2 linked regions of the Alkalilimnicola ehrlichii MLHE-1 genome follow. The protein of the gene in region 2 interacts with the protein of the main gene of each other region in a pairwise test. Links are inferred from orthologs where the notes say so. Each region holds a gene or a part of one and is shown on either strand. Other genes may lie near its edges.

The links.
Region 1: the proteins of acpP (region 2) and MLG_RS12305 interact in binary tests that used the Escherichia coli proteins (3 or more experiments, as listed by UniProt). The link is inferred for Alkalilimnicola ehrlichii MLHE-1 from one-to-one orthologs.

Annotation. Positions count from the first base shown.
Region 1 is NC_008340.1:2,753,930-2,769,136, forward strand. The notes cover bases 11,558-14,557. They hold MLG_RS12305 (alpha/beta fold hydrolase), read right to left. Parts: upstream 13,439-14,557; coding sequence 12,677-13,438; downstream 11,558-12,676. Other genes in these bases: MLG_RS12295 (MAPEG family protein), read right to left, coding at 11,558-11,751; bioC (malonyl-ACP O-methyltransferase BioC), read right to left, coding at 11,805-12,680; bioF (8-amino-7-oxononanoate synthase), read right to left, coding at 13,435-14,557. Outside these bases: MLG_RS12255 (ATP-binding cassette domain-containing protein), read right to left, coding at 1-1,638; MLG_RS12260 (formate dehydrogenase subunit gamma), read left to right, coding at 2,115-3,224; MLG_RS12265 (molybdopterin-dependent oxidoreductase), read left to right, coding at 3,495-5,975; MLG_RS12270 (4Fe-4S dicluster domain-containing protein), read left to right, coding at 6,000-6,746; MLG_RS12275 (molecular chaperone TorD family protein), read left to right, coding at 6,754-7,581; MLG_RS12280 (HD domain-containing phosphohydrolase), read right to left, coding at 7,655-9,097; MLG_RS12285 (ATP-binding protein), read right to left, coding at 9,094-10,983; MLG_RS12290 (putative signal transducing protein), read right to left, coding at 11,054-11,368; more of MLG_RS12295, read right to left, coding at 11,365-11,557; more of bioF, read right to left, coding at 14,558-14,610; biotin synthase BioB, read right to left, coding at 14,607-15,207. UniProt on the Escherichia coli protein: The physiological role of BioH is to remove the methyl group introduced by BioC when the pimeloyl moiety is complete. It allows to synthesize pimeloyl-ACP via the fatty acid synthetic pathway through the hydrolysis of the ester bonds of pimeloyl-ACP esters.
Region 2 is NC_008340.1:1,623,390-1,638,510, forward strand. Bases 1,377-4,290 are described here. They hold acpP (acyl carrier protein), read right to left. Parts: upstream 2,997-4,290; coding sequence 2,757-2,996; downstream 1,377-2,756. Other genes in these bases: pabC (aminodeoxychorismate lyase), read right to left, coding at 1,377-1,382; fabF (beta-ketoacyl-ACP synthase II), read right to left, coding at 1,397-2,635; fabG (3-oxoacyl-ACP reductase FabG), read right to left, coding at 3,125-3,880; fabD (ACP S-malonyltransferase), read right to left, coding at 3,902-4,290. Also shown: endolytic transglycosylase MltG, read right to left, coding at 1-528; more of pabC, read right to left, coding at 525-1,376; more of fabD, read right to left, coding at 4,291-4,846; MLG_RS07265 (beta-ketoacyl-ACP synthase III), read right to left, coding at 4,945-5,916; phosphate acyltransferase PlsX, read right to left, coding at 5,913-6,941; rpmF (50S ribosomal protein L32), read right to left, coding at 7,016-7,195; MLG_RS07280 (YceD family protein), read right to left, coding at 7,229-7,774; MLG_RS07285 (Maf family protein), read left to right, coding at 7,896-8,495; MLG_RS07290 (S49 family peptidase), read right to left, coding at 8,506-9,441; MLG_RS07295 (RluA family pseudouridine synthase), read right to left, coding at 9,449-10,399; rne (ribonuclease E), read left to right, coding at 10,814-14,035; MLG_RS07305 (low molecular weight protein-tyrosine-phosphatase), read right to left, coding at 14,119-14,616; MLG_RS07310 (hypothetical protein), read left to right, coding at 14,767-15,036; kdsB (3-deoxy-manno-octulosonate cytidylyltransferase), read right to left, coding at 15,033-15,121. UniProt on the Escherichia coli protein: Carrier of the growing fatty acid chain in fatty acid biosynthesis.

The sequences.
Region 1 (15,207 bases), 1.1 Mb from region 2 along the record:
CGGTTCGTCGCCATCAGGCGCGGGCCCGGTCCCGGCAGAGGCGACGCCGTTGACGGCCTTCTGCGCCTCGCGCCATTCGAGGAACCACTGGCGGTAGGTCTCCAGGTCGCCGTCCAGCGGGCGGACGCGGCCCTCGGCCACCAGGTAGTACTCATCGCAGGTGGTGGTGAGCAGGTGACGGTCGTGGGAGACGAGGACCACGGCGCCTTCGTATTCCTGCAAGGCGACGGTCAGGGCGTGGCGCATCTCCAGGTCCAGGTGGTTGGTGGGCTCGTCCAACAGCAACAGGTTGGGCCGCTGCCAGACCAGCAGTGCCAGCACCAGGCGGGCCTTTTCACCACCGCTGAAGGGGGCCACGGCACGGTCCGCATCGTCGCCGGAGAAGCCGAAACCGCCGATAAAGTTGCGCAGGGTCTGTTCCTGCGCCTTCGGGGCCAGGCGCTGCAGGTGCAGCAGCGGCGAGGCCTGGCCATCCAGTTGCTCCAGTTGATGCTGGGCGAAGTAGCCCACGGCCAGCCCCTGACTGCCGGTGATCTGGCCCGCCTGGGGTTTCAACTCGCCGGCCAGGGCGCGGATGAAGGTGGACTTGCCGGCCCCGTTCGGTCCCAGCAGGCCCATCCGCTCCCCCGGGCGCAGCGAGAGCTGAATCCGGCGCAGGACCGGGTCACCGCCATAGCCCAAATCCACCCGGTCGAGCACCAGCAGCGGGTTGGCGGCCCGGGGCGGGTCGGGGAAGTGGAACTCGAAGGGCGCGTCCACGTGCGCCGGGGCGATGCGCTCCATCCGCTCCAGCGCCTTGATACGGCTCTGCGCCGCCTTGGCCTTGTTGGCCTGGGCGCGGAAGCGGTCGATGAATTTGTGCAGATGGGCAATCTCCGCCTGCTGCTTCTCGTACTGGGCCTGCTGTTGCGCCAGGCGCTCGGCGCGGCGCTTTTCGAAGTCGCTGTAGCCGCCCGTATAGTGCACCAGCCGCCGGCCATCGAAGTGGACGATGCCCTGGACCACGGTGTCGAGGAAGTCGCGGTCGTGGGAGATGAGCAGCAGCGCCCCCGGGTACTGGCAGAGCCACTGCTCCAGCCAGAGCACAGCCTCCAGGTCCAGGTGGTTGGTGGGCTCGTCCAACAGCAGCAGGTCGGAGGGCTGGATGAGCGCGCGGGCCAGGTTGAGGCGCATGCGCCAGCCGCCGGAGAAATCGCTCACCGGCCGGGCCCGCCCGGCGGCGTCAAAACCCAGCCCCTCCAGCAGGGTCTCCGCCCGGGAGGCGGCGGTGTAGCCGTCGATGGCGTCCAGGCGGGCGTGCAGTTGCCCCATGGCCTCGCCGTCGCCCGCCGCTTCCGCCTCGGCCAGCCGCGCCTGGAGTGCTCGCAGCTCCAGGTGGCCATCCAGCACGTAGTCCAGGGCGCTGCTGGCCAGCGCCGGGGTCTCCTGGACCACATGGGCGATACGCCAATCACGGGGGATGCCCACCTCGCCGGCGTCCGGGCCGATCTCGCCCTGCAGCAGGGCGAACAGGGTGCTCTTGCCGCAGCCGTTGGGACCGACCAGGCCGAGGCGCTGCCCCGGGTAGACGGTGAGACTGGCCTGGTGGAGGAGTTCCTCGGGGCCGCGGGAAAGGGTGATGTCCTTGAGGGTGATCATGGCTGGGATTCTACCAGCCGATGGTGCCAAGGCGTCAGGGCGATGCCCCAGGCGGATGCGCACGCAAACCCCGTCGCGGCGACCCTGTGCCACAGCCCTTGGGGTTCACTCACGCACCAATATACGCCACCAAACGCAGCGAACACCAAACCATTGCTGCCCCGTGCAACCCCTATATTTGGAATGCACACAATACGTCGCCACCCCCCGGAACAGGGCTGCGCAATACATTGATTTTATGGAGGTGGCATTATCCTGGAGCAGAATGATCAGGAATAACCAGGTCCTACTAGCTCGGTCTTTTTTACCATTTCGTAACAGAAAAGACATCGTTTCTAACCACCCGTTACCGCACGGTAACAACGGCCCGACCGGGCGGTGCCCAAGCGACTACTTAGGCAGGGCTTTTTCTGTTTGGCATTGCATTTGCTTAAACCCCTCACCGAAAACCGCCGATTCGGCTAGGAGATCCGGTAATGAGTAGCGATAGCACAGTGATTCCAAGAGATACCAATAGCGGCTGGGCCGCGGAACGGGCTCGCCGCGGCGGCAGGCAGCGCCACTCCAAGTGGTGGCTGCTCGCCGTCATCGTCTCAGTGACGCTAAGCCTTCCGCTCAGCGGCTACCTGGCGCCGGCGGCCGCCAGCCAAGGCGCGGATCTGGCGGGGTTCTATCCTGAGAGCCAGATCAGCTACAGCTGGTCGTCGCTACGCGAAGGGCCCCTCACGATCTTCGCCCTACTGGCCATCGCCGGGTCGATACTCGTCTTTCTCGCGTTCCATCTGTTCGCCGGCAAGGTAAGGATTGACGGCGGCCGGTCCGGCACCACCGTGCCGAGGTGGAGCAGGTTCGAGCGCCTTCTGCACTGGCTGCTCGCCGGCTCGTTCATCGTGCTGGCGATCACCGGCCTATCGCTGTTCTTCGGTCGGTACGCGCTGATGCCCTTGCTGGGGGAGAGGGGTTTCTCCACCTACGCCTCGGGGGCGATCTGGATTCATGAAACCATCGGGCTGGTATTCGTGGCCCTCCTGGTCGCCGCCATCCTGCAGTGGATAAAGGGCAACCTTTTCCGGAGCTACGACTGGCAATGGTTCAAGCAGGGCGGCGGCTATATCGGCGATCGCAACACCCACCCGCCGGCAGGGAAGGCGAACGGCGGCGAAAAGCTCTACTTCTGGCTCGGCATCGTTAGCATGGGGTCGGTCACAGCGATCACCGGTCTCGTACTCTACTTCACCACTTGGACCGGATCGGAGGGCTTGGTCGCCTGGTCGTTGATTTTCCATGTGCTCGGCGCCGCAGGATTCATCGCCCTGGCGATCGGCCATGTCTACCTGGGTGCCATCGGCAATGAAGGGACGCTGGAGGGCATGGTGAGCGGCCGGGTGGACTGCAACTGGGCGAAACAGCACCACAACATCTGGTACGAAGAGATCCTCCAGGACGGCGTGCAGCCGGAGCCCGCGAGCACGTCTGCGGCAGACGCCTCCGTGCCGAGCGCAAAGAGTTCGAAGTCCACGGCAACCGACGCCGCGTCATTGACGATTCGGACCGACGATGCGCCGGCGCGTCGCCCTTTGTCTTGAGCCGAGCGCCCCGGGAAGTCCCCTGTGGCCGTAGGCTATTGAATGAGTTTGTTGCGAGCCCCCTCCCCGCTGCGCGGGCCCGAATCAACGAGGAACGGGGTACCCCTGTCATCGCGAGGGCCGAAGGCCCGTGGCGATCCAGGGCGGTAGACTGCCGCGTCGGCTTCGCCTCCTCGCAGTGACGGTGGGGGTGGGGCCCCGCTCGCAGTGACGGTGGGGGCAACCTTCCGCTTCCGGCACAGTCCAGTTCTTCAAGAGGAGAGAGCACGAATGAATGTACTGCAGAATAAGCTCAACAGGAGACGATTCCTGCAGGCGTCCGGGGCCGCCGGTGCGGCGGGTGTGGCAGGCCTGAATGCGATCCCAGGTATATCGACGCTGGAGGCCAGCCCTGGGACCCGGGCGCGGGCCACGTCGGATACCGTCGTCACCAAGAGCGTCTGCCAGCAGTGCTCCACTCGCTGCGGGCTCGACGTCTATACGACCAACGGCCGGGTGCATGCCATCTACGGCAATCCAGACGCTCCGTTATCCAACGGCAAGCTCTGCCCCAAAGGCCACCTGGGCCCATACATCCTTTACGATGCCGACCGCTTCAAGGGGCCGATGAAGCGCACCAATCCCAAGAAGGGCCGCAACGAAGACCCGGGCTTCGTGCCGATCTCCTGGGACGAGGCCCTGGATACGGTCGCTGCCCGCTTGACGGCGCTGCGCGAGCGGAACGAGTCGCATCGCTTCGTTGTGGCGTACGGCCGCGGCTGGGGCCCCGCCGACGCCGGCCTGTTCGGCACCTGGGGCCGGTTGTACGGCTCCTCGAGCATCGGCATCGGCCATTCGAGCATCTGCGCCGATGGCTCCAAGAAGGTCAAGCGCGCCATGGACGGCAATGACTCATACAACTCCTACGACTACGAGAATTGCAATTGCCTGCTGATCTTCGGCGCCGGCTTCCTCGAGTCTTTCCGGCCTTACAATGCCAACATGCAGATGTGGGGCAGGATGCGCAGCAAGGGCACCCGCATCACCATGGTCGATGTGCGCAACTCTGTGACCGCCGCCGCTGCCGATCGCAAGCTGATCGTGTCTCCCGGCACTGACGGTGCGATCGCTTTGGCCATCGCCCACGTCATCCTCACCGAAGGCCTGTGGGACAGGCCCTTCGTTGGCGACTTCACCCGGTCCCGACTGCGATTCGAGACCGGCAAGCCGATCGATCCCGACACCTTCTCGGAAAACTGGGTGAAGGACCTTCCGGCTTGGTGGAACACAACGCTGAAGGACGCCACTCCTGCCTGGGCCGAGGGCATCACCGGCGTGCCGGCGGAGAAGATCGTCGCCACGGCGAAGGAGTTCGGCAGCACCCGGCCGGCCATAGCGGTGTTCGAGCGCGGTCCCACGGCGCACACCAACGGCGCCTACAACGGCATGGCCATTCACGCCCTGAACGCGCTGGTCGGCTCAATGTTCGCCAAGGGTGGCCTGAGCTACCAGATGGGCTCGTCCGCCGGCAGCCTGCCGATCAACCCCGATGACTACATGGACGACTACGCCCGTGAGATGGAGGGCAAATACCCGCGCATCGATATGGCGCGGACCGACGCCTGGCCGATGACCTCCAACATGATCCAGGACATCGCCAAGAACCATCTGACCGGCTCACCGTACAAGATGGACACGATCATGTTCTATACGGTGGGTCCGATCTATTCCGGCCCCGACTGCACGGTGTGGGAAGAGGCACTCCAGGACGTGTTCGTGATCGACACCTCGCCCTCGCCGCAGGAGAGTGCGCAGTTCGCCGACCTGATCCTGCCCGATCACACCTACCTGGAACGACTCGAAGTCGCCAACACTTACCCGTTCCAGGGCTATCCGATGTCGATGATCCGCGAGCCGGCGGTAAAACCGCTTTACGACACGATGCAGTTCGGCAACATCATGATCGAACTTGGCAAGCGGATGCCCGGCCCGATGGCCGATTACTACCAGCAGGTGGGCAGTGTCGAGAACGTGGTGGCCGCATTCGCCGCGGGCTTTGAAAACGACCCCGGCGATAACGGCGTTAATGACCTGGCCAGCTTCAAAGAGAAGGGTGTCTGGTACAAGACCCCCTATTTGTGGCGCCAAATCGACGGCGAGTTCTACGAATGGGACGGCCACCGCTACAGCATTCGGATGAGCGAGGACGATGTTAAGGCGAAACTGCTGAAGACCCCATCCGGGAAGTTCGAGTTCCAGCCCGCTTGGTTCACCAACGAGAAACACGCCGCGCATATCCAGAAACATCTCGGTATTCCGCGCGATATGATCGGCTTCCCCCATTACGTCGAACCGCAATACCAGGGCGGCGGCGACCTGCACCTGATCAGCCCGAAGCTACCGCTCTCCGCTGAGGGGCGCTCCGCCAACCTGCCGCATACCCACGCGGTATGGCAACCCACGCAGGGTGGCACCGACACGGTGTACATGGAGATTCACCCACAGGCCGCCGCCGCCCGCGGCATCAAGGACCGCGACCGGGTCCGGATAAGCTCCTCGGTGGGCGCCATCGAGTGCTTCGCCAGCGTCTCTGGCGGGGTGCCGAAGGACACGGTAGTGCTGCCGCTGGCCCACGGCCACTGGGGCTCCGGCCGTTGGGCCCAGAACAAGGGGGTTTCCGGCAGTGTCAACGAAGTCATTCCCAACGTCGTCGAGCCGGTTTCCGGGCTCGTGGCCTTCAGCGCCGCCAAGGTCTTCGTTGAGAAGGTTTGATCGAATTAGCAGGAGTAAATTGCGATGACTAAGTGGGGCATGGTTATAGACTTGGAGAAATGCACCGGCTGCCAGGCCTGCACGATCGCCTGTGGCATGGAGAACAACCTTCTGCCGGGCGAGCACTGGCAGGACGTTCTCTATTACTCGGAAGGCCAACTACCGGACCACGAATTGAAGTGGCTGCCGAGGCCCTGCATGCAATGTGAAGATGCCACCTGCGTCACGGTCTGCCCGACGGGGGCAACCTATAAGGATGCGGAGGCGGGCGGCGTGGTTTTCATCGACTGGGACCGCTGCATCGGCTGCAAATATTGCATCGTGGCCTGCCCCTATGGTGTGCGCTTCTCCACGGCCGAGCTCAAAACGCAGTCGCCGGACATGCGCGAGGTCTTTCCCAGCGGCGACGGCCACACCTGGAATCCGCCCTGGAGGGCGCCGGATTCCCGGGACAACCCCAAACGCGGGATCGGCATCCCGCCGAAGAATGTGGTGAGCAAGTGCACCTTTTGTCATCACCGCACCTCCACCGCCCCCGCCGACACGGCGGATCTCGATCCGAGCAACCCGGACCTGCGCGAGCATACGCCGGCCTGTGTGGTGACCTGCGCCCCCGGGGCCCGTTACTTTGGCGACCTCAACAACCCGAACAGCCAGGTGTCCAAGCTCATCGCAGAGCACAACGGGCAACCGGTGCTGAGTCACCTGAAGAACAAGCCGCAGGTGTATTACCTCGGCCGCAAGCGCGCTTCGCCGTCCCGGAGCAGTTGAGGTGGGGGTGGATGATACGTCGGGCCTGTCGTTGCAGGGCGAACTGCTCGCCTGCCTTGGGCAGGCGATGCAACCTCCGCGCTCGGATGCGTTCTTCAACGCGTTGCGGGATGGGTTGGTGGACGATATCGCCGACCTATGCGGGGCACTCGGGGCGGAGTCCGTAGCCGCCGATCTGCCACCGTTGCGTTGCGCGTTGGGCGAGGTGGAGGATCGGGAGTCGTTGCTATTGGCCTACAGCGTGTTGTTTCTCGCGCCCCCGCCCAAGGTGCGCCTCAACCTGGTCCGATTGATGGATGGGGCTTCCAGTGGTGCCGGTCTCGGCTACCTGGACGAAATGCTGGCCAGGCACCAGCTCAACCTCCGCTCCGAACACCGGGAACTGCCGGATCACCTCACGGTGGTTCTGGAGTTGGCCGCCTGCCTGATCAGCCGGGGTGAGCAAGGCAATGACCAGGCAGAACGAGACGCCAAGGCCTTGCTGCAACAAATGGTGGCACCGGCAGCCCGACACCTTGCCGAAACGGCGGCCGACGTGGAGCAGGCACATGGCCTGCCCAAGGTCTACTCACGGCTGCTGGCGCTGATCGGCACGACCGGCCAGGACCCGGATGGCTGTCTGCTTCCCGGCACCCGTTCGGTTGCCGGGGAGGCCACCGGTGCGAGCAAATCCGCGCCGGACACCGGCCCAGCCATGGCCGCCTGCGCGCGCTGCGGGACACCTTTCGTGAGCCTGCGCGACCAGGCGGTGCTGATCGCGCATTTACAGGAGGCGGGAGCGCCGGCCGATCATCTGCACGTCTGTCCCGACTGCCGCACGGGGCCCGGCGGCTGAGGGCTTGGCGCGGTGCAGGGCGACACCCCTGGATGCTTCCAGGGAGGCTTCCAGCCCCGGCCAGGGGTGCGGGTCACCGGGACTCCACCGGCAGGCAGCCCTGTGCGGCCAGGCGCAGGCAGGCGTCCACCACCTCCGGGTCGTAGAGCCTGCCGCGCTTGGCGCGCAGTTCGTCCAGCGCCGCGGCCAGCCCCAGGGCGGGCCGGTAGGGGCGGTGGGAGGAGATGGCCTCGACCACGTCGGCTACGGCCAGAATGCGTGCTTCCAGCAGGATGGCCTCCCCCCGCAGGCCGTCCGGGTAACCGGAGCCGTCCAGCCGCTCGTGGTGTTGGCGAATGATCTCCGCCACCGGCCAGGGGAACTCGATCCCCTTGATGATCTCGTAGCCGACGGCCGGATGGGTCTTGATCATCTCGAACTCGAGGTCACTCAGCCGCCCCGGGCGCGAGAGGATCTCCACGGGGATGGCGACCTTGCCGATGTCGTGGATGGCGCCGGCCACATGCAGCCCCTTGCGCCGCGCATCATCCAGGCCCAGTTCCTCGGCGATCACCTCGGCGATCTCGGTGGTGCGCTGCTGGTGGCCGGCGGTATAGGGATCGCGCACCTCGATGGTGGCGGCGATGGCCTCAATGGTGCGTTCCAGTGACTGCTCCAGCGCCTGCTGGGCCCGCTGACTCTCCGCGCGATCCTGCTGGCTGCGGACGCCATAGGCCAGATCACCGGCCAACTCCATCAGCCGTGCCACCTCGTCGGGGTCGGCGAAGGGGGCGGGCCTCCGGCTCTCCACCTGCAGGCAGCCCAAGTCGCCCCTGGCGTCCCGCAACGGCAGCAACAGCGTCCGGACACCAGCGTCCGAGGATGCCGGGGCCGGCAACCCCAGGCAGGGAGCGTCCGGCACCGCCACGTCCTCCGCCTCGGCGACCGGTGGGTAGCAGGGACCGCCGATGAGCATGATCAACGCCCTGGCATAGCCCCCCTTCCGCACCAGCACGTCATGCATATTGGCCAGCAGGTCGTCCAGGCCATCGGCATGCACCAGGGCCTGGTTGCCAGCGGACAGGGTGCGCAGGGCGCGGGTGCGCTCCGCCACTAGCGCCTCCAGTCGCTGCTGCGAGGCGTGCAGGGCCAGATGGCTCTGCACCCGCACCAGCACCTCCTCGGCGACGAAGGGCTTGGTGATGTAATCCACCGCCCCCACCGCGAAGCCCCGGACCTTGTCGGCGGGCTCGCACAGGGCGCTGAGGAAGATCACGGGGATGTCGTGGCGGGCCGGATCGGCCTTGAGACGACGGCAGACCTCGTAGCCGTCCAGGTCCGGCATGCGGATATCCAGCAGGATCAGGTCCGCGGGCCGGGCCTGCACCGAGTCCAACGCCAGCCGGCCGCTGGGCGCTACCCGGACAGCGTAGCCCCCCTCGCGTAACACGCTGACCATGAGCCGCAGGTTGGCGGGGTTGTCGTCCACCACCAGCACCTCGCCCGAGGCCTGCGGTTCCGGGGCCGTGGCACTCATGCGCCGCCCCCACCGTTGAGCGCCGTGAGGATCTCCTGATAGCGGAAGGCCTGGACCTGGGCCCGCAGCGCCGGGGCCAGCACCGCGTCCTGCTCCCCGATGTCACGCACCAGGGCCTCCAGGGCATCCAGATCGCCGGCGCGGAGCGCCTGCGCCAGCGCCCGGCGCTGATCCGCCGGGAGGGCCTGCAGGCGCTGGCCGAAGTCCTCCGGGACGCGATCCGCCGGGTGAACCTCGGCCGGGGGCTCCGGCGTCCCCTCAGCGTAGCGGTAGTTCAAGCCCAGGTGCCGGCGCGGCGCCGGCTGGCGCTCCCGCTCCTCGTCCACTGCCGGCACCAGTGGCAGGCTCACCGTGAACCGGGAACCCTCGCCGGAGGTGCTCTCCAGGCCAATCTCCCCGCCCATCAGCTCGACGAACTCGCGGGTGATGGGCAGCCCAAGGCCGGTGCCCTCGGTGGTGCCCACCCGGCCGCTCTGCACGAAGGGCTCGAAGACCCGGTCCTGGTCCTCCACAGGGATCCCGCGACCGGTGTCGGCGACCGCCAGCAGCAGGCCATCGTGACCCCCGCTCGGCTCCGCGGACTGGCGCCGGGCGCTGAGCACGACCCGGCCGGCGTCGGTGTACTTGACCGCGTTGCTGACCAAGTTGATAAGGATCTGGCGCAGTTTGCGGCCGTCGCTGAGGATGTGGCGCGGCAGGTCCTCCGCCACCTCCAGGGTCAGGGTCAGGCCCTTGCCCTCCGCCCGGTGGCGCAGGGCCTCCACCGCATCCTCGAGCGTGCGCGGCAGGTCCACCACGCCCTCCTCCAGGGTCTGGCGTCCGGACTCGATCTTGGCCATGTCCAGGACATCGTTGATCAGCGACAGCAGGTGCTCGCCGTTGCGCTCCACGAAACCGAGCTGTTCGCGCTGGTCTGGGGTGGCCTGCGGGGCCTGTCCCGCCAGGCGGGCGAAGCCGAGAATGGCGTTGAGCGGCGTGCGCAGTTCGTGGCTCATGTTGGCCAGGAAGACGCTCTTGGCGCGGTTGGCCTCTTCGGCCGACTGACGCGCCTGCTCCAGTTCGGCGGTCCGCTCCCGCACCCGCTGCTCCAGGCCTTCGTTCAGTCGTTGGATCTCCCGCGTGGCCGCGTGCTGGAAGCGGGCATCACGCAGCACCCGTTGGCCGCTGTACCCCAGCCCCAGCAGGCCGAGCAGCCAGATGCCGGCGAAGGCGCCCAGGGTCCGGCCCATGGCCACCTCCTCGTGCGCCTGATAGCCGGACAGGGGCACGGCCACCGAGACCCCACCGCGGATGTCCCCCACCTGATAGCCCTGGTGGGCATGGCACTGGAGGCACCCCCGGTCGGTCTCCATGGGGGCCATATAGCGCAGGTAGGGTTCCTGCTCGATGTAGGCCACCTCCAGGCGTTCGTCGACCCCGTCCTCGAAGGCCTCCAGGGCATCGCGCTCCCAGTCGTCGGGGGCGTTCTCGGGCCGCAGCGGATCGAGGCTGGTGATGTTGCCGCGCACGCCGAAGAGATCGCCGAACTGCTCGTTGAGCTGGCGCAGCATGTAGGCGGGGTTCATCAGGGTCAGCTCCTGACCGCCGGGGGTGGTGATATCCCGTTCGGGCAGATGGGCCAGGTAGGGGTTGCGCGGGGTCTGGTCACTGACCGGCACATAGACACCGCCGTGCAGGGTGCCCCAGAAGCGGAAGGCCTGGTCCTTGTTGAAGTTGGCCCGGGCCTCCTGGTAGGCCAGCTCCACGGTCAGGCCCTGGAAGTGCCCCACCAGCCACCAGGACAGGCCACCAAAGGTGGCCGTCCAGCCCGCCAGCGCCAGCACCAGGTACAGACGCAGCCGGCGGATGCGGCGATCAGCGCCTTCGCGGGTGGCCGGGGCAGGCATTAGGGCGTTCCATCCCGTTTGCGGTGTCTATCCCTATTCTAGCAAGGGGTTTTTGCGGCGGATACCGGGGTCACTCCTCCGTGCGAAGCGCACCACAGTTCCAGCAGGCGTCAAACTGTCCGCCCAGGGTCTCGCCGCACCGCGGGCAGGTCCAGTCGGGCCCGGGATCGGCCTCGCGGGCCTTGAGCTCCTGCAGCAGGGTCCGTGCGCGCTGCTCATCCTCGTCGGCCACCCAGATCTCCGGCCAAACCTCGTTCACCGGCAGCTCGCCGGCCCCGCCGCCAAGAAATTCGTTACGCAGTTGGCAGGGGATGCCGGCGTCCTCCAGCGCCTGGCGGTAGCGCTCCACCAGCATCCGGTTCTCAACACTGAAGACCCGCTTCATCCGGCCACCCCCGCGGCGATGAACAGCCCCAGGATGCAGGCAAAGGCCGCCATCCAGACCAGGCTGCGCAGGCCAGGGCGGTCGCCGATATAGCATAGGCCGTAGAGCAATCGCAGGAGAATGAAGAGGACCGCCAGGGTGTCCACGGCACCCTGGGCGGCACCCACCTGGTGGGCGATGATCACCGCGGCGGCGAAGGGCGGAAAGGCCTCGAACTGGTTCTGCTGGGCCCAGTTGGCCCGCTGGCGCCAGCCCTCCAGCGCCGCCAGGTAGGCGCGGGGCGTGCGGTTATCGAACCCCGGCCCGCCGCCGAATTTGGCCGCACCGGCAAAGACAAACGGCAGCAGCGCCGCCGCCAGGACCATCCAGTAGCCAAGGGTCATCGGGCCTCCTCCCGCGACGGGTGCCGACGGCGATGCGACCGCCGGCGCCCGGATCAGCGCCTGCGGACCGGGATGTGGTCCGCCCTGATGCTGACGGTATCACCTTCGCGCCGCTGGGGCAGGCCCTCGCTGGCCCAGGCGTGGCCGTAGACCACCTCCCAACTGGCGGGGATGCGGCCGTCCGGCCCCCGGTAGGCCGCCTCGTAGGCCTGGCACATGGCCTGCAGCCGGCGCCGGGTGGTGAGACCACGGCCCCGTCCGCTTGCGGCGTTACGCGCCCCCAGGCCGCGCAGGTCGTGCAGCACCCCCATGGGGTCCCCGTAAGTCAGGGTGAACGACTCCATGTCCATCACCGGGTCGGCGAAGCGGGCCTGCACCAGGGCGTCCCCCACGTCGTGCATATCGATAAATTCGTGCACATGGGGCTTGTCATCCACCTGCGCCCAGGCCGCGCGCAGCTCCTTCAGCGTGTCCGGGCCAAAGCTGGAGAACATCAGCAGCCCGCCGGGCCGCAGGACCCGCTGGAACTCGGCGAAGACCCGGTGCAGGTCCGGCATCCACTGCAGGGCGAGGTTGGAGAACACCATATCGACGCTCTCCGCAGCCAGCGGCAGGCGCTCGGCGTCGCCGCAGAGGGTGCGGATCGGCCGTAGCCAGCGGCCCCGGCGCCGGGTGGCCCGGAGCATGCTGGGGGCATGGTCCAGGCCAATCACCCGCGCCTTGCGGTAGTGATCCTGCAGTGCCCGGGTGCAGAAGCCGGTGCCACAGCCCACATCGACGATGATCGCGGGCTGCATCAGGATGACGTGCAGGCGCTCCATCAACCGCTCGCCGACTTCCCGTTGGAGTACGGCGACCTGGTCATAGCTGTCGGCGGCCCGGTGGAAGTTACGGCGGACCTGGCGCTTGTCGAGAGGGGTTCGAGTCATGGTCGGCATTGCTGACTGAGGAGGTGAAGGTGACCGGCAACCCACTCGGGGTGGGTCAGGAACGGCAGATGGCCGGCCTCGGGATGATACGCCATCCGCGCCCGGGGCATCGCCCGGGCGGCCTCTTTGGCGGCACCGTCGGGGACAAGCGGATCGCGACCACCGGCAAGCCAGGTGGTCGGGCGGTCGATGGCGGCCAGCCGGCCGCGCAGGTCGGTGTCGCGCAGCAGGCTCAGGCCCGGCTCCAGGGCCGTCGCCGGACCGGGGCCACGGCGCCGCCACGGGCGCAGCGCCTCGCGGTCCCCGGCCCCCGCCCGGCCCAACAGGGCGTGGAAGCCACGGAGGGTCCGGCGCGCGTCCTCCGCCAGCCCTCCGATCATGGCATCCAGCTCCTCCCGGAGCAGGCCGTAAGGCCAACCGTCCCGTTGGCAGAAGCAGGGGGTGGCGGCGAGGAGCAGCAGCGCTCGGGGTCGCGCGCCCCGGGCAGCGGCGGCCAGCAGCGGCAGGGCCCCCAGCGACCAGCCCACCCAGATGGCGTCCTCGGGGACCGCCAGGCGGACGGCGTCGGCCCAAGCCTCCAGGCCGGCATCCGCTGGCAGTGGCGCGCTCCCACCATGCCCCGGCAGGTCCGTTCGGGTGACCCGCCAACGCTGCGTCAGGCGGGGCAGCCAGGGGTCGAAGACCCGGTGGTCGAAGCCCCAGCCGTGAACCAGCACCAGGCCCTCCGGGCCCCGCCCTTCGGTGACCGCACGCATCATTGGCCCAGGACCTGTCCCAGCGCAGCCACCAGGCCATCCACCTGCTGGGGCGTGTGGGCGGCGCTGAGGGTGACGCGCAGGCGGGCGGTGCCCTTGGGGACAGTGGGGGGCCGGATGGCGGTGACCAGGTAGCCGCGCTCCTCCAGCGCGCGGCTGGCCTGTAACGCCTGATCGGCCTCGCCCACCACGATCGGCTGGATAGGGGTCTCGGAGGGCATCAGATCCAGTCCCAAGTCGGCGATGCCCGCCCGGAAGCGCCGGACCAGGGCGCGCAGGTGTTCGCGCCGCCAGGTTTCGTGGCGGGCCAGGCGCACCGCCTCGACGGTGGCAGCGGTCTGGGCCGGGGACGGCGCGGTGGTGTAGATCCAGGTGCGCGCGGATTGGACCAGGTGGTCGATCAGGAGCCGGCGGCCGGCAACGAAGGCGCCGAAGCTGCCCACGGCCTTGCCCAGGGTACCGACCAGCACGGGCACATCGTCCTGATCCAGTCCGCTCTGTTCCAACAGCCCGCCGCCCTTCTCGCCCAGTACCCCCAGGCCATGGGCGTCGTCCACCATGAGCCAGGCACCGTGGTCCCGTGCCAGGCGGGCCAGCTCCGCCACCGGGGCGCGGTCGCCGTCCATGCTGAAGACACCATCGGTGACGATCAGCCGGTGCCGCCCGCCATCCTCCGCGAGCCGCCGGGCCAGGTGGTCCACATCACCATGGCGGTAGCGGCGCAGCCGGGCGCCCGACAGCCGGGCACCGTCCAGCAGCGAGGCGTGGTTAAGGCGGTCCTCGAACACGGTATCGCCGCGGCCCACGAGGGCGTCGATGACGCCGAGGTTGGCCATGTATCCGGTGGAGAAGAGCAGTGCGGCCTCGCGGCCGGTCCAGTCGGCCAGGGCCCGTTCCAGCGCTTCGTGCTCCGGGCGGTGGCCACTGACCAGATGGGCGGCGCCGCTACCGGCACCCTGCTCTTCGGCCACCCGGGCCATGACCCGGCCGGGACGCGGATCGCTGGCCAGCCCGAGGTAGTCGTTGGCGCAGAAGACGACGACGGTCCGGCCGTCGGCGGTGAGACCGCAGGCCCCGTCGACGCTCTTGAGCACGCGCGGGCTGCGGTAAAGCCCCTCCGCCCGGCGGGCGGCCAGGCCCTCGGACAGCATCCGGCTCAGGGCGCCGGCGTTCATCCCAGGTCCTCGGCCTCGGCCTGGGCGCAGGCGTGCGCCTCAAACCCCATGCCCAGACGGGCCAGCAGGCGGCGGTCCTTGTCGGCCTCCGGGTTGCCGGTGGTGAGCAGCTTGTCGCCGTAGAAGATGCTGTTGGCGCCGGCCAGGAAGCAGAGGGCCTGCAGTTCGTCGGACATCTGCTCGCGGCCGGCGGAGAGGCGGACGTAGCTGGCCGGCATGAGGATGCGGGCGACGGCGATGGTGCGGACGAATTCGAAGGGGTCGGGGGGCTCGACGCCGTGCAGCGGGGTGCCGGGGACCTGGACGAGCTGGTTGATGGGGACGCTCTGCGGCTGCACCGGCAGGCTGGCCAGGGTACGCAGCAGTTCGGCGCGGTCCTGGCGGGTTTCGCCCATGCCGATGATGCCGCCGCAGCAGGTCTTGAGGCCGGCGTCGCGCACCCGGGCGAGGGTGTCGAGGCGGTCCTGGTAGCTGCGGGTGGTGATGATTTCGTCGTAGTAGTCCTCGGAGGTGTCGAGGTTGTGGTTGTAGTAGTCGAGCCCGGCCTCGCGCAGGCGTTCGGCCTGGCCGTCGCGGAGCATGCCGAGGGTGAGGCAG
Region 2 (15,121 bases):
GTCGGTGGTCCCGCGGGGGAAGGTGTAGGTACTGGGGTAGAACCAGCCCTCCGGGTGACGATCCGGCTTGCCCAGCTCGGCCATCACCCCCTCATCGTCCAGCCCCTTAAGGGTCTGCTCCAGGGCCGGGTGGGCTTCGATGAGACGCCGCATCTGGCGGAAGGTGAGGCCCTCGACCACGGTGATGCGGTGCTGGACGACCTCGCCTCGGGCGAACCGCTCCAGGGCATCCAGCACGCTGATGCCCGGCTCCAGGGCGTACTCGCCCGCCTGGACCCGGGCGTCGTCGCCGGTATAGCGGGCGTACAGCCGCAGGGCCAGGCCATCCTCGAAGGCCGTCTCCCGCTCCAGCCGCTCAACCACTTGGCGGAAGGAGGCGCCCCGGGGGATCTCGATGACCACCGACTCCCCGTCCGCTGTGATAGGCGCAGTGAGCCGGTCCCAGGCCTGCCAGGCCCAGGCACCGACCGCCAGGGCGGCCATCACCAAGAGCAGCGTCGTCAGCAGCGTGAGACGGGCCCAGTTCATGCTTCGCCCCGCCCCGGACCGGGGACGACGCCCTGAGCGCACAGCGCCTGCTGCAGCCGCCGGGTGACGGGGCCCGGGGCGGCCCATACGGTCCCGTCCGACAGGCCCCGCACCGGCCAGATGCCGGCCAGCGAATTGCTCACAAACACCTCGTCCATCCCTCTCAGGGCATTCGGATCCACCGGTGTCACTTCGTAGGGGATCTGCAATTCATCCGATAACAACATGATATTACGACGCATAACCCCGGCGACACCACAATCGTCCAGGGGCGGGGTGATCAGGGTCTCGCCGGCCACGCCGAACAGGTTGCTGGCCGTGCCTTCGATCAGCCACCCCTCTCCATCGCGGACCAGGCCCTCCGCCCAGCGCTCGTCGCTCCATTCACTCCGGGCCAGGACCTGCTCCAGGCGGTTGAGGTGTTTGAGGCCGGCCAACAGCGGCTGGCGGGCCAGCCGAGTTTGACACAGAAACAGCTCGATGCCATTGCGCCAGTGCGTCTCAGGCCAGTCCGGCCAGGGGTGGAGGGTGAGGATGCGGGTGCCCTCGGGCTCAGCGGGTGGGGCATACCCCCGGCCGCCGCTGCCGCGGGTGTAGAGCAGCTTGAGCAGCCCATGCCCGGTGGGCTGCTGCCGGCAGAGGGCGCGGGCCTCGCGCCAGAGCGGCTCCGCCGGAGGCTCCGGCAGCTGCAACCGGGCGCAGCCAGCACGTAGCCGGTCCAGGTGCGCCTCCCAAAGGCGGGGCCGGCCGGCCACCACAGCGATGGTCTCGAACAGGCCATCGCCGTAGGCCAGGCCCCGATCGTTCACGGCAATCCGGTCGCAGGGAACGCCGTTGACCCAGGTGACCGCCATGGCCGGTCCGCGGCCTAGACGCGCCGGAAGACCAGACTGCCGTTGGTCCCGCCGAAACCGAAGGAGTTGGACAGGGCCACATTCATGGTCAGGTCCCGGGCCTCATTGGGCACGAAGTCCAGCCGGCAGTCCGGGTCCGGCTCCTCGTAATTGATCGTTGGTGGCGCCACCTGATCGCGCAAGGCGAGCAGTGAGAAGATCGCCTCCACCCCGCCGGCGGCGCCGAGCAGGTGGCCGGTCATGGACTTGGTGGAACTCATCGCCAGGCGATCGGCGTGGTCCCCGAAGGCGGTGCGCACGGCCTCCACCTCAACGCGGTCACCGGCCGGTGTGGAGGTGCCGTGGGCATTGATGTAGTCCACCTGATCGGGCGTGATGTGCGCATCCCGCAGCGCATGCACCATGCACCGACGGGCGCCGTCGCCCCCCTCCGCCGGCAAGGTGATGTGATAGGCGTCGCCGCTCATGCCAAAGCCAGCCAGTTCGCCGTAAATGGTCGCACCGCGGCGCTTGGCCGCCTCCATCTCCTCGAGCACCACGATGCCGGCGCCCTCGCCCAGGACGAAGCCGTCCCGTCCCTTTTCAAAGGGGCGGCTGGCCTGAGCGGGCTCGTCATTGCGGTTGGAGAGCGCCCGGGCGGCGGCAAAGCCCGCCAGCCCCAGGGGCGAGATGGGCATCTCGGAGCCGCCCGCCAGCATGGCGTCCACATCACCATAGGCGATGGCGCGGGCCGCCTGGCCGATGTTATGGGTGCCCGCGGCGCAGGCGGTGACCGTGGCCAGGTTAGGCCCCTTAAGGCCGTAGCGGATCGAGAGGTGGCCCGAGGCCATGTTGATGATGCTGCTGGGGACGAAGAAAGGCGAGATGCGGCGGGCACCGCTCCGGTTCAGCACGGCCATGTTGGCCTCGATCCCGCTGATGCCACCAATGCCTGAACCGATGGACACCCCAATGCGGTCCGCGTTCTCGTCGCTGACGGCCAGGCCGGAGTCCTCCATGGCCTGCACACCGGCGGCAATCGCATAGTGGATGAAGGGGTCCATCTTGCGAGCTTCCTTGGGCGACAGGTACCGGCCGACGTCGAAGCCCTGAAGCATGGCCGCGAACTGTACCGGGAACTCACTGGCATCGAAGCGGTCGATGCTGCGGGCAGCGGACCGGCCGGCCAGGATGTTTTCCCAGGCCTCATCTACGGTATTGCCCTGCGGGCACACCAGACCCAGCCCGGTAACTGCTACTCGACGTTTGGACACGTTTGCACCCCTCAAGCCTGTCAGCCGCGCCGGGCCCCGACGGGGGCGGCACAAAAAATCAGGGCCGGCGCTTGGCCGGCCCTGGGGCGCCGATCACGACTGAAGCCAGCCTGGGCCCGGTTTAGGAGCCCAGATGCTTGTTGATGTAGTCGACCGCCTGTTGAACGGTGGTGATCTTCTCAGCTTCTTCGTCAGGAATTTCGCACTCGAACTCCTCCTCGAGCGCCATGACCAGTTCCACGGTATCCAGCGAGTCAGCGCCAAGATCGTCGACAAAGGAGGCCTCACCGCTCACCTCTTCCTCTTTGACCCCAAGCTGCTCGACGACGATTTTCTTAACGCGTTCTTCGATGCTGCTCATTTTGATGCGTCCTCCGAAAGGGTTTCCTGGCGCAGTCGCTTGGCTGCGGGCCGGTATTGTATGTGAACTCCACCGGCCGTGCCACCAGCCACGACCACGCGCACGCTAACACAAACCAAAGCGAATCGTTAGCCCATATACATGCCGCCGTTGACATGCAGGGTGCTACCGGTGATGTAACCGGCCGCCGGTGTGGCCAGAAAGCCCACGGTGGCGGCAATGTCCTCGGGTTGGCCCAGGCGCTCCAGCGCGATCTGGCCCACCAGGGCCTCACGCTGCGCCTCGGGCATCTCCCGAGTCATGTCGGTTTCGATAAAGCCCGGTGCCACGGTGTTCACCGTGATCCCGCGGCTGCCCAGCTCACGGGCCAGGGAGCGGGTCAGGCCCTCCAAGCCCGCCTTGGCGGCGCAGTAGTTGGCCTGACCGGCGTTACCCGCAGACGCCACCACCGAACCGATGTTGATGATCCGGCCCTGGCGGGCCTTCATCATGCCGCGCATGCAGGCCTTTACCATCCGGAAAGCGGAGCTGAGGTTGGTGTCGAGGATCCGACTCCAGTCCTCCTCCTTCATGCGCATCATCAGGTTGTCGCGGGTGATGCCGGCGTTGTTCACCAGCACCGTCGGGGCGCCGAAGTCGGCGCCGATGGCCTTGACCACCTCGGCCACCTGGTCGGGATCGGTCACGTCCAACACCCGGCCGCCCCCGGCGATGCCCTGGGCGCTCAGGGTCTCACCGATGCGCTCGGCGCCCTTCTCGGAGGTGGCGGTGCCCACCACCGTTGCACCCATGGCGCCCAGTTGGAGCGCGATGGCGCGGCCGATTCCGCGGGTGGCCCCGGTGACCAGGGCCACCTGATTCTCCAGCGCCTGATTGCTGAACATGGCTGAAAAGCTCCTTGTTAGTTATTGACTTGCCTTGGCCTTTTCCAGGCTCTTCGCATCCGCAAGGGCCACGACGGGCAGGCGACGCTGAATCCGCCGGTTGAGGCCGGCAAGGACCTTGCCCGGGCCGCATTCCACCACCTGGGTGACACCCTGATCCACCAAGGCGTGGATGGTCTCCACCCAGCGGACGGGGTTGTGCAGTTGGGCGATCAGCCGCTCGCGGATTGCATTCGGGTCACTTGCGGTCTGGACGTCCACGTTGTGCACGACGGGGATGGCCGGTGCTTCCAGGGGGATATCGGCCAGCACCTCGGCCAGGCGCTCGGCCGCCGGCTTCATCAGGGCGCAGTGGGAGGGAACGCTCACCGGGAGGGGCATCACCTTCTTGGCCCCGGCGGACTCGCAGGCCGCCATGGCCCGCTCCACCGCAGCTCGGGCGCCCGCTATAACGACTTGACCGGGGGCATTGAAGTTGACCGCCGAGACCACCTCGTCCCCGGCGGCCGCGGCGCAGGCGTCGATAACCGCCTGATCGTTCAGGCCCAGGACCGCCGCCATGGCGCCCTGCCCGGCCGGAACCGCCTCCTGCATAAAGCGGCCGCGCTGAGCGACCAGGCGCACCGCATCCTGGAAGCCCAGGGCGCCGGCGCAGACCAGGGCGGTGTACTCGCCGAGACTGTGCCCGGCCAACACCGTCGGCTCGGCACCGCCCTCCGAGCGCCAGGCCCGCCAGGTGGCGACCCCGGCGGCCAGCATGGCCGGCTGCGTGTAGTCGGTGCGGTTAAGGGTGTCTTCCGGGCCGTTGCGGACCAGGTCCCAGAGATCGGCGCCGAGGGCATCCCCGGCCTCCCGGAAGGTCTGTTCCACGACGGGGCTGGCCGAGGCCAGATCGTCCATCATGCCGACGGACTGGGACCCCTGGCCGGGGAAGACAAAGGCGAGCTTGGTGTCGTTATCGCTCATGATCCGTTGTGCCGTGTCTATGCCGTGAGGATTGCGTATCCAATCGATTCCGCGGAGCGGTTTGCCCGGCCGCGATCGCCCGCGGCCGGGCTTGCCCCTTAGTACCGGATCAGGGCGGAGCCCCAGGTAAAGCCGCCACCGAAGGCCTCCAGCAGGAGCAAATCGCCCCGCTTGATCCGGCCGTCACGGATGGCCGTGTCCAAGGCCATGGGGATGGAGGCCGCCGAGGTGTTGCCCTGCTTGTCCACGGTGACCACCACCCGCTCCATGGGCATCTCCAGCTTGCGGGCAGTGGCCTGGATGATCCGGATGTTGGCCTGGTGGGGCACCAGCCAGTCGATGTCGCGCTTCTCCAGCCCGTTGGCGGCGAGGCTCTCATCGACAATACGGCTGAGGGTGCGCACCGCAACCTTGAAGACCTCGTTGCCCTGCATGGTGATGTAGGGCCCCAGGGCGTCGCGCTTCTCATACCCCTGCCCCGGCCCCCACGGCACCCCGAGGAGGTCCTGATAGCGCCCGTCCGAGTGCAGATGGGTGGAGAGAATGCCCGGTTCCTCACTGCGGTCCAGGACGACGGCGCCGGCCCCGTCACCGAACAGCACACAGGTGGCGCGATCGTTCCAGTCCAGGATCCGGGTCATGGTCTCGGCGCCGATCACCAGGGCGCGGCGCACGGCACCGGTCCGGAAGAACTGATCGGCGACACCGAGGCCATAGACGAAACCGGAGCAGGCGGCGGACAGGTCGAAGGCCAGCGACCCGTGCCGCATCCCCAGCCGCTCCTGCAGCAGGCAGGCGGTGCTGGGGAAGACCCGATCGGGGGTGCAGGTGCCGACGATCACCAGATCGATGCTGCTCAGCGAGACATCGGCCGCCTCCAGGGCACGCCGGGCGGCCTCCTCGGCCAAGTCACCGCAGGTTTGATCCGGCGCCACGCGGCGGCGCTCGGTGATACCGGTGCGCTCGCGGATCCACTCATCGGAGGTGTCGATGAGCCGCTCGAGATCGTGATTGGTAATCACTTCGTCCGGCAGGTAGCTGCCGGTGCCGATGATACGCGCGTAGCTCACGGAGACTCCTTCGCGGCCAACAGGCTCTCAAGGCGCTGATCGATCATGCGCGGAACCCCTTTGCGCACCTCGAGCACCGCCGTTTCGATGGCGCGGCCGAAGGCGAAGGCGTCGGCGCCACCATGACTCTTGAGCACGATACCACGCAATCCGAGCAGGCTGGCGCCATTGTACTGGCGCGGGTCGATCCGACCGCGCAGGGAGCGCAGCACCGGCAGTGCGATCAGCCCCGCCAGCCGGGTGAAGAGATTGCGCTGGAACTCGGCCCGCAGGTAGTGGGCGATCAGTCCCGCCACACCCTCGCTGCTCTTCAGGGCGACGTTTCCGACGAAGCCGTCGCAGACGACGACATCGGCCAGACCTTTGAAGATCCCGTCCCCCTCCACGTACCCGACGTAGTTCAGGGGGGAGTCGGTGAGCATCTGACAGGCCCGTTTTACCTGGTCATTGCCCTTGATCTCCTCCTCACCGATATTCAACAGCCCCACCCGCGGCTGCGCCACGCCGTCGATGGCCTCGGCACAGACCGAACCCATCACGGCGAACTGAAACAGATGCTCCGCCGTGCAATCGACGTTGGCACCCAGGTCGAGCATGTGGGCGTACCCGCCCTTGGTGGGGATGGTGCTCATGATCGCCGGTCGATCGATGCCCGGCAGCGTCTTGAGCACATAACGGGCCGTGGCCATGAGGGCGCCGGTGTTGCCGGCACTGATACTGGCGTCCGCCTCACCCTGCTTGACCAATTGGATGCTGACCCGCATGGAGGAGTCTTTTTTGGTCCGCAGCGCCTGCGAGGGCGGCTCATCCATCGCAACCACCTCGCTGGCGGGATGGACCCACAGCCGCTCGCTCTCCTGTCCGCCATGCCGTTGCAACGCCTGGCGCACCGGTTCGGCCTGACCGACCAGTATCAGACGCAGCGCCGGGTTACGCGCCAGCGCCGCCAGCGCAGCGGGAGCCACCACGTCGGGGCCATGATCGCCACCCATGGCGTCCAGGCTGATAGTAACCGACTCAGTCATGCCCCTGGCCCATGGTTAAAAAGAAACCGCCCGCCGAGCCGGGCTGGCGGGCGGGTTTCCTTCACCCATGCGTCTCAGTCCTCGCGCCCCTGCATGACCTTTCGGCCCCGGTAGTAGCCGTCAGGGCTGACATGGTGGCGACGGTGGGTCTCGCCCGTCTGCGGTTCCACCGACAGGGCCGGGCCGGACAGGGCGTCGTGGGAACGGCGCATGCCGCGCTTGGAGGGCGTCTTACGGTTCTGTTGAACGGCCATTTGGGGCTCCTTGGATCAATCTCGTGTTGATTGTCATGTATCGTCTTGATCGGTGTCAGAGGGGCATTTCATCCGCTCCAGCACCGCAAAGGGGTTCTTCGCTCGCTCGTCCGGCTCGTCCTGTGCCTCCGCCGGGTTATCCGGCGTGGCACAGCCGCCCTCCGGATGACGGGCAATCGCCGGCATCGCCAGCAGCAGTTCGTCCTCGACCACGGCGACCAACGGCAATTTGCCGGTGGCCATCACCAGGGGGTCGAACTCCGGCGCCAGGGACTCCGCCTCGTGCTCGCTGGCCACCAGTTGCAGCGCCACTTCCGCGTCCAGCGCTTGCTCATAGGGCTGCAGACAGCGCTGGCAACGGAGCGTGATGCTGGCGCTCACCGCGCCGCTCAGCCGTTGCCGGCCCTGATCGTCGCGGAACGCCCGCAGCGCGACCCGGACCCGTGCCGCCTGATCGGCCACCACCGCCTCGGCGGAGAGGCGCGCCATAGCCGCCCGCGGCAGCCGACCCTCGAGTCGGGTGCCGGCCTCGGTGAACATGTCGTGCACCAGGTACTCAGGCAGTGGGCTGCTGGACATAAGCCCGCAATCATAAGCGCGGCCTCCCGGGCTGTCAAAGCGCTTGCCAGGGGCGGCGATCGGCCCTAGCCTTGACGCCTTGCGAACCGATCCCCGACCCGGTGACCCCAGGAGCAGGCACGTGGCCGAGCGACCCCCTTTGATACTCGCCTCCCGTTCCCCCTATCGGCGCGCCTTGCTGGAGCAGGTGCGCCTGCCCCATGAGGCCATTCCGGCCGACGTTGACGAGAGCCGGCACCCGGATGAGCCGGCGCACGATTACGTGCTCCGGCTGGCGCGGGCCAAGGCCGAGGCCGTGGCGGAACGGCGCCCGGATGCCCTGGTGATCGGGTCCGATCAGGCGGCCGTGCTGGGCGAGCGGGTGCTGGGCAAGCCGGGCAGCGAGGCCCGGGCCCGGGAGCAGCTCGCTACCGCCTCCGGCCAGTGCGTCACCTTCCTGACCGGCGTGGCGGTGGTGCATGCCGCGGGGGGGCGCCGCCAGTCTGACGTCGTCCCCTATCGGGTGCACTTCCGGGACCTGGACGAGACCACCATCGCCCGCTACGTGGCGCTGGAACAACCGCTGGACTGCGCCGGCAGCTTCAAATCCGAGGGGCTGGGCGCAGTGTTGTTCCAGCGCATGGAGGGCAGCGACCCGAACGCCCTGATCGGGCTGCCGCTGATCCGGTTGTTCGACTTTCTCCTCGCCTGCGGCTACCCGCTGATCGGCTCGGAGGAGTGACCGCCCGCGCTCAGCGCAGTTCGTGGCCCTCGGTCAGGGCGCGGGTGATGGCCTTGCCGATACTCATGCCCAACCGGTCGGTGATGAAGCGCAGCAGGCCGGGGTGGCGACTGTAGTCCAACACCTGGTCGACACCGGCCACCTCGCGGGCCACGTGCGCGATATCGCCGAATCCGTCGGCCAGGCCCAGTTCGACACTGCTTTCACCGGTCCAGATGAGCCCGCTGAACAGGCGATCATCATCGGCCAGGCGCTCACCCCGCCCGGCGCGGACGTCGGCGATGAACTGGGAATGCACCTCCTCCAGCAGGCGCTCCATGTGCGCCTGGTGCGCTTCCTCCTCCGGGGCAAAGGGGTCTAAAAAGGCCTTGTTCTCGCCGGCGGTGTAGATGCGCCGCTCCACGCCCAGTTTCTCCATCGCCTCCGTGAAGCCGAAACCGCCGGAGATGACCCCGATGGAGCCCACCACGCTTGCCGGATTGACGAAGATCTCATCCGCCGCAGAGGCGATATAATAGGCCCCGGACGCGCCCACGTCGTCGATGACCGCATAGACCGCCATCCCCTGATGCTGTTCGCGCAGGCGATTGATCTCGGAGTAGATGCGGTTTGACTGCACCGGGCTGCCACCCGGGCTGTTGATGTACAGCACCACCCCCTCGGCCCGGGGGGCGTTGAATGCGGCCTGCAGCCCCTGATTGACCAGCTCGGCACTCGCCAGCTCGTCGGCGCTGATCAGCCCGGTAACGTTCACCTTGGCCAGGTGCGGCCCTGTGGGCCGCTCGAACAGGAACCCGCTGGCAAAGGGGATAAGCAACGCGACCAGATAGGCCAGGAACGCCAGCTTGAAGAATATGCCCCAGCGACGCGCCCGTTGGCGCTCCTTGATGCCCTCAAGGGCGATCTCGCGCATGGCATCCCGTTCCCAGCGGTCGTTTTCGTTCATCCGTCAGTTACCCCGTTGAGTCATTGGATTGTTGCGGCGCCTGGAGCTGCGCCACGACCGCCGCCAGCTCGTCCGGCAGCGGCGCCTCGATCGATAAGGGTTGACCGGTGCCGGGGGCGGACAGTTCCAGGCGGTGGGCGTGGAGGAACAGGCGCTTGAGCCCCAACCCCCTCAACCGGCGGTTGACCGCCCGCTCCCCGTAGCGGTCGTCGCCGGCGATGGGCATGCCGAGGTGGGCCGCGTGGACCCGGATCTGGTGGGTGCGCCCGGTGGCGATATCGGCCTCCGCCAGCGTCATGCCCCCGGGGCGCGCCACGGCCCGGAACACCGTCCGCGCCAGCTTGCCGTGGCTGGCGACCCGCACGCCCCCTGCCGGTCCACTGCGGCGCTCCAACGGCGCCTCCACCGGAATGGGGCCGCGCCCGAGTGCGCCGGTGAGCAGGGCCAGATAACGTTTGTGTACAGCGCCCGTGCGGAGCTGCTCGTGCAGTTCGCGCAACGCGCTGCGCCGCTTGGCGACCATCAGGCAGCCACTGGTCGCGCGGTCCAGCCGGTGGACCAGCTCGAGGAAGGGGGCGCTGGGCCGGGCCTGGCGCAAGACCTCGATCAGCCCCCAGGCCAGTCCGCTGCCGCCGTGCACGGCCAGTCCGGAGGGCTTGTCGATCACCAGCAGCCGGTCGTCCTCGTAGAGGATGCGCTGGGCCAATTCGCCCTGCAGGCGGGCGGGCGGCGTGGCCTCTTGGGGGGCGCGCGTCTGGACCGGCGGAATACGCACCGTCTCCCCCGTGGCCAGCCGGCGCGGCGGTTTGGTGCGCTTGCCGTCGACCCGGACCTGCCCGCTGCGCAGCAGCCGGTATATCAGTGACCGGGGCACGCCCTTGAGCTGCCGCATCAGGAAATTGTCCACCCGCTGGCCGGCGTCCTCCGGCCCGATGCGCACCTGTCGTACGCCGCTCATGCTCTTATCCGCCCGTTGCTCATGTCGGCGCATGATAGCAGAGAGCCGGCGGCCATTTGCCGCCTATAGGGGACACTGTTATAGTGCCGTCACGCCGTAGTGGGCCCCATTTGGCCCTGGCCACGCCAGCGGCGCCAGTAAAGATTCCTGCTTCCCCTGCCACCTCGGCGGGAGAACGGACGAACCTGTCCGGGACCGGCCCGACGACCGCCCCGGCCATCCAAGCCCAAAAGACAACACCCCGCATCGCTACCCGAATGAACGCGACGAACCTGCTGGTGACGCATTACCTGGCATTGATCCTGGCTCCCGTAGTCCAGGCCTGCCGGCCGGTATGCACCGAGTTGCGCCCGCCCCGGTTCGAGCGCGAGCGGCCTGCCGTGGCGCCGCGGGGATGCTGGAGACATCACCCTTATGAAACGAATGCTGATCAACGCAACTCAGCCAGAGGAGTTGCGTGTTGCCCTCGTGGACGGGCAACAGCTCTACGACCTGGATATCGAAACCCCGGCCCGGGAGCAGAAGAAGGCCAACATCTACAAGGGCACCATCACCCGCGTGGAGCCCAGCCTGGAGGCGGCCTTCGTACAGTACGGCGCGGAGCGCCACGGGTTTCTGCCGTTTAAGGAGATTGCCCCCAGCTACTACCGCGAGGGTCTCAAGGCCGACGGGGGGCGCCCCAGCATCCGCGATGCGGTGCGTGAGGGCCAGGAGGTGGTGGTTCAGGTGGACAAGGAGGAGCGCGGCACCAAGGGTGCGGCGTTGACCACCTACATCAGCCTGGCCGGGCGCTACCTGGTGCTCATGCCCAACAACCCGCGCGCCGGCGGCGTCTCGCGCCGCATTGAGGGCTCCGACCGGGCCGAAATCCGCGAGGCGCTGCGACAACTCGACGTCCCGGAGGGCATGGGTCTGATCGTCCGCACCGCCGGCGTGGGCCGGACGGTGGAGGAACTGCAGTGGGACCTCGATTACCTGCTCAAGCTCTGGAGCGCTATCCAGAAGGCCGCCGAGGCCCGGTCCGCCCCCTTCCTGATCTACCAGGAGAGCGACGTCATCATTCGCGCGCTGCGCGACTACCTGCGCTCGGATATCGGGGAGATTCTCATCGATGACCCGCAGGTCTTTGAAAAGGCCGTGGAGTTCGTCGAGCAGGTCATGCCGTATAACCGGCAGAAGCTGAAGTACTACGACGACCGGGTACCGCTGTTCACCCGTTACCAGATCGAAAGCCAGATCGAATCCGCCTTCCAGCGGGACGTTCGTCTGCCCTCCGGCGGTGCCATCGTGATCGACCACACCGAGGCGCTGATCTCCATCGACATCAACTCGGCCCGGGCCACCAAAGGCTCGGACATCGAGGAGACGGCCCTGCACACCAACCTCGAAGCCGCCGACGAGATCGCCCGGCAGCTCCGATTGCGGGATCTGGGCGGGCTGATCGTGATCGACTTCATTGACATGGGCCCGAACCGAAACCAGCGGGAGGTGGAAAACCGACTCCGCGAGGCGGTCAAGGCGGACCGAGCCCGGGTTCAGATCGGGCGAATCTCCCGCTTTGGTTTGCTGGAGATGTCCCGCCAGCGGCTTCGTTCGTCCCTGGGCGAGTCGCACCAGGAGGTCTGCGCCCGCTGTGGTGGCCAGGGTACCGTGCGCAGCGTGGAGTCGCTGGCCCTTTCCATCCTGCGCATCGTCGAGGAAGAGGCGATGAAGGAGAAGACCGGGACGGTGCTGGCGCAGCTCCCGGTGGATGTCGCCACCTTCCTTTTGAACGAGAAACGGCCCTCCATCAGTGAGATCGAGGATCGCCACAGGGTGGCCGTGGTGCTGATCCCCAATCGCACCATGGAGACACCCCACTACGACGTCCAGCGCCTGCGTAGCGACGACGAGTCCACCGAGGACCCCAGTTACCGGCTCGCCTCCGAGGAACATCCAGAGCCCTCCCCCGAGTGGTTGGAGCGGGAGGCCGCGCCGCGCTCGGAGGAACCGGTGGTCCAGCGGGTACAGCCGCCCTCCGCACCGCCGCCGACGGCGCCCGTCGAAGAGAGTCCAAAGGAAGAAGCGCCACCACCGCAGCGCGACGCGCCCGAAGGTAGCGGCGCATCGGACGTCGGGATCAGCGGCCTCACCGGCCTGTTCCAGCGGCTCCGTGGCTTCTTTGGGCGGGAAGCGGACAACGACAGCGCCGGTCAGGAGGGTCCAGTCGGCGAGAAGGCCCCTGCTGCCTCCGGGCGACGCGGCAGCGATCAGAAGGGAGCCACCAACGGGCGCCGGGGCGGTGGTAGTAACGGCGGCAAGGGTGGCCGGACACGGCAAAAGGCGCGCCCCGAGGACGGTCGATCGGCCTCGCAACCGGAGGCTACCGGCAAGCCGGAGAGTGATGCCCGGCGCGATGCGGATGAGACCGCCGAGGGCGCCGGTCGCAGCGGTCGCAGCCGGCGCGGCCGGCGGGGCGGACGGCGCCGCCGGCGTAGCGGGAGCACAGGCGGTGGCCAGCCGGAGGAATCGGCCGCACGCCAGGATCAGAAGGGGCAGACCCCGCCGGCGGCAGAGGCCGCGGACGACGCTCCCCGGGATCGCGCCGCCGGCAAGGCCGAGGCCGCCGCCGAGCGGCCCAGGGAGGGAGACCGCGCGGCGGCCGAGAAACCGGCGGCCAGCGAAAAGGTAAAGGCTGACAAGCCGGCGCTGCCAACGATCACCGAGGAGGAGATCCAGGGCAGCGCCACCCCGCAGCTCAAGGACTGGCCACCGCGGGGCCAGGTCGCCACCGAGGCCGCCAGTCCCGAATCGGCGCCGGCGGACGACGAGAGCGGCACCGCCGCCGGGTCGCCGAAGGCCACGCAGGCCCAACGACCGGCGACGGCCGACACCGAGGCCTCCGACACCAAGGCAGATGCGCCGGCGTCCTCCGGTGAGACGCCCGCCGACCAACCGACCGGTGCGCCACCGGCGGCTGGCGGTGACGGGGCCAAGGCGCCGACCGCTGAGAAGGCCGCTGGCGAGAAGCCGGGGGCGCGGCGCAAGCGCTCGAAGCCCAGTGTCCAACCGGGCACGCCGCCGGTCCTGCCGCAGGATATCGGCCCGGATGAACCGTCGGTGCGCTCCGGGCGCCCGCGTATCAGCGCAGCGGCCCCCACCGAGGGCAACGAGGCCGACACCGCCGGCTCGGCTGACGTCGCCCCGCGTGAGCCGACACCGGCTAACACGGGGACCGATCAGCCACCGAAACCGGCGCCGGAACCAGCGCCGGCCAAGGCGCCGGAGCCGGCCCCGGGGTCCGATAGTGAGCCAGCGGCCGCCGACCAGGACGCCGCGCCTGCCGAGGAGGTGCCCAACGCCGCCGACGACGGTGCTGCCGGGCCACAGGCAACCCCTTGGCTGGAGCACGAGCCTGAGAGCAGTCGGGAGGCCATTGGCGCCCATAGCGCGGGTACGCCGGACGCTCCTGATGCGCAGAAGGCCCCGGCCGACACCGCGGATGCCGCGGACACCGCGGGCGACGAAGGCGGGGATCAGACGCAGGAGACCGATGAGGCCTCCCGAAAGGGCGGTTCCCGGAGAAAGGGGCCGGCCGGGGAGAGTGAGGCGCGGCCCGAATCCCCGGACCAGGGCAGGTCACGAGAGGATGACTGAAGGCCGAGGCCCCTACCGCCACCGGCGGTGACGGGGCCTTGTTTCAGCGCGTTCCGGTGCCACGACGGCACCGGCGGCCGGAATCAGGCCCGATCGGTTCGGGAGCCGGACAGTTCCGCCAACAACCCCTCGGCGGCGTCCTCGACCAGGTTCAGCACGTGCTCGAAGCCCTGCCCGCCCCCGAAATAGGGGTCCGGAACCTCCTGCTCCGGGTGGTTCGCGGCGTAATCGAGGAACATTCGGATGCGCTCGCGGTACGGCTTCGGGCACTCGCGCCGCAGATCGGCAAAGTTGGCGCCGTCCATGGCCAGGATGAGGTCAAAGATCTCAAAATCCTCGACACTGACCTGACGGGCGCGCAGGTCGCTGATGTCCACGCCGCGTTGCGCTGCGGCCCGGATCGCCCTCGGGTCGGGCGCCTTGCCGATGTGGTAGTCGTGGGTGCCCGCCGAGTCGATGTAAATGGTGCCCTCCAGCCCCCGCTCTTGGAGCAGGCGGCGGAAGACCCCCTCGGCTGTGGGGGAACGGCAGATATTGCCCATACAGACAAAGAGAACTCTGTGTTTCACACCTTCATTCATGGGGTTGGATGATTTCCTTGCGATGAGGGTTTAACACATGCGCGGCCGGTCACCGGCGATGCCAGACAGTTGTCGGCGAGCCGTCGCGGCCCCGCCCCGCTTGAACAGACGCTATGCTCACAGATATTTCAGACCAGAGGAAGTACCCCCATGACCACGGCGCTTGAAACCCTGCGCAGCTGGGTGGGCCGCGATGTGCTCTTCCAGGGACGGCGGTTGCGCGTGGTGGAACTGCTCGAGGATACCGCCGAAGCCAGGCTCGTGCTCGAGGAGCGTGAAGCGGTCGGCCGCCGCGTGCAAAGCGACCAGTTCGGGGAGGCCCACCGGCGCACCCCCCGTACCTGGACGCTCCCCGTGCACGACCGCGACGGTGTGGCCCCCAACCCGCTGCTCGACGAGATGGTGCTGGCGGAGGACTAGGCCGGCGGCCCCTGCTCTGCCAGCAATCGTTCCACCTGGGCCAGGTCCTGCGGCGTATCGACCCCGGGACCGGGGACCTGATGGG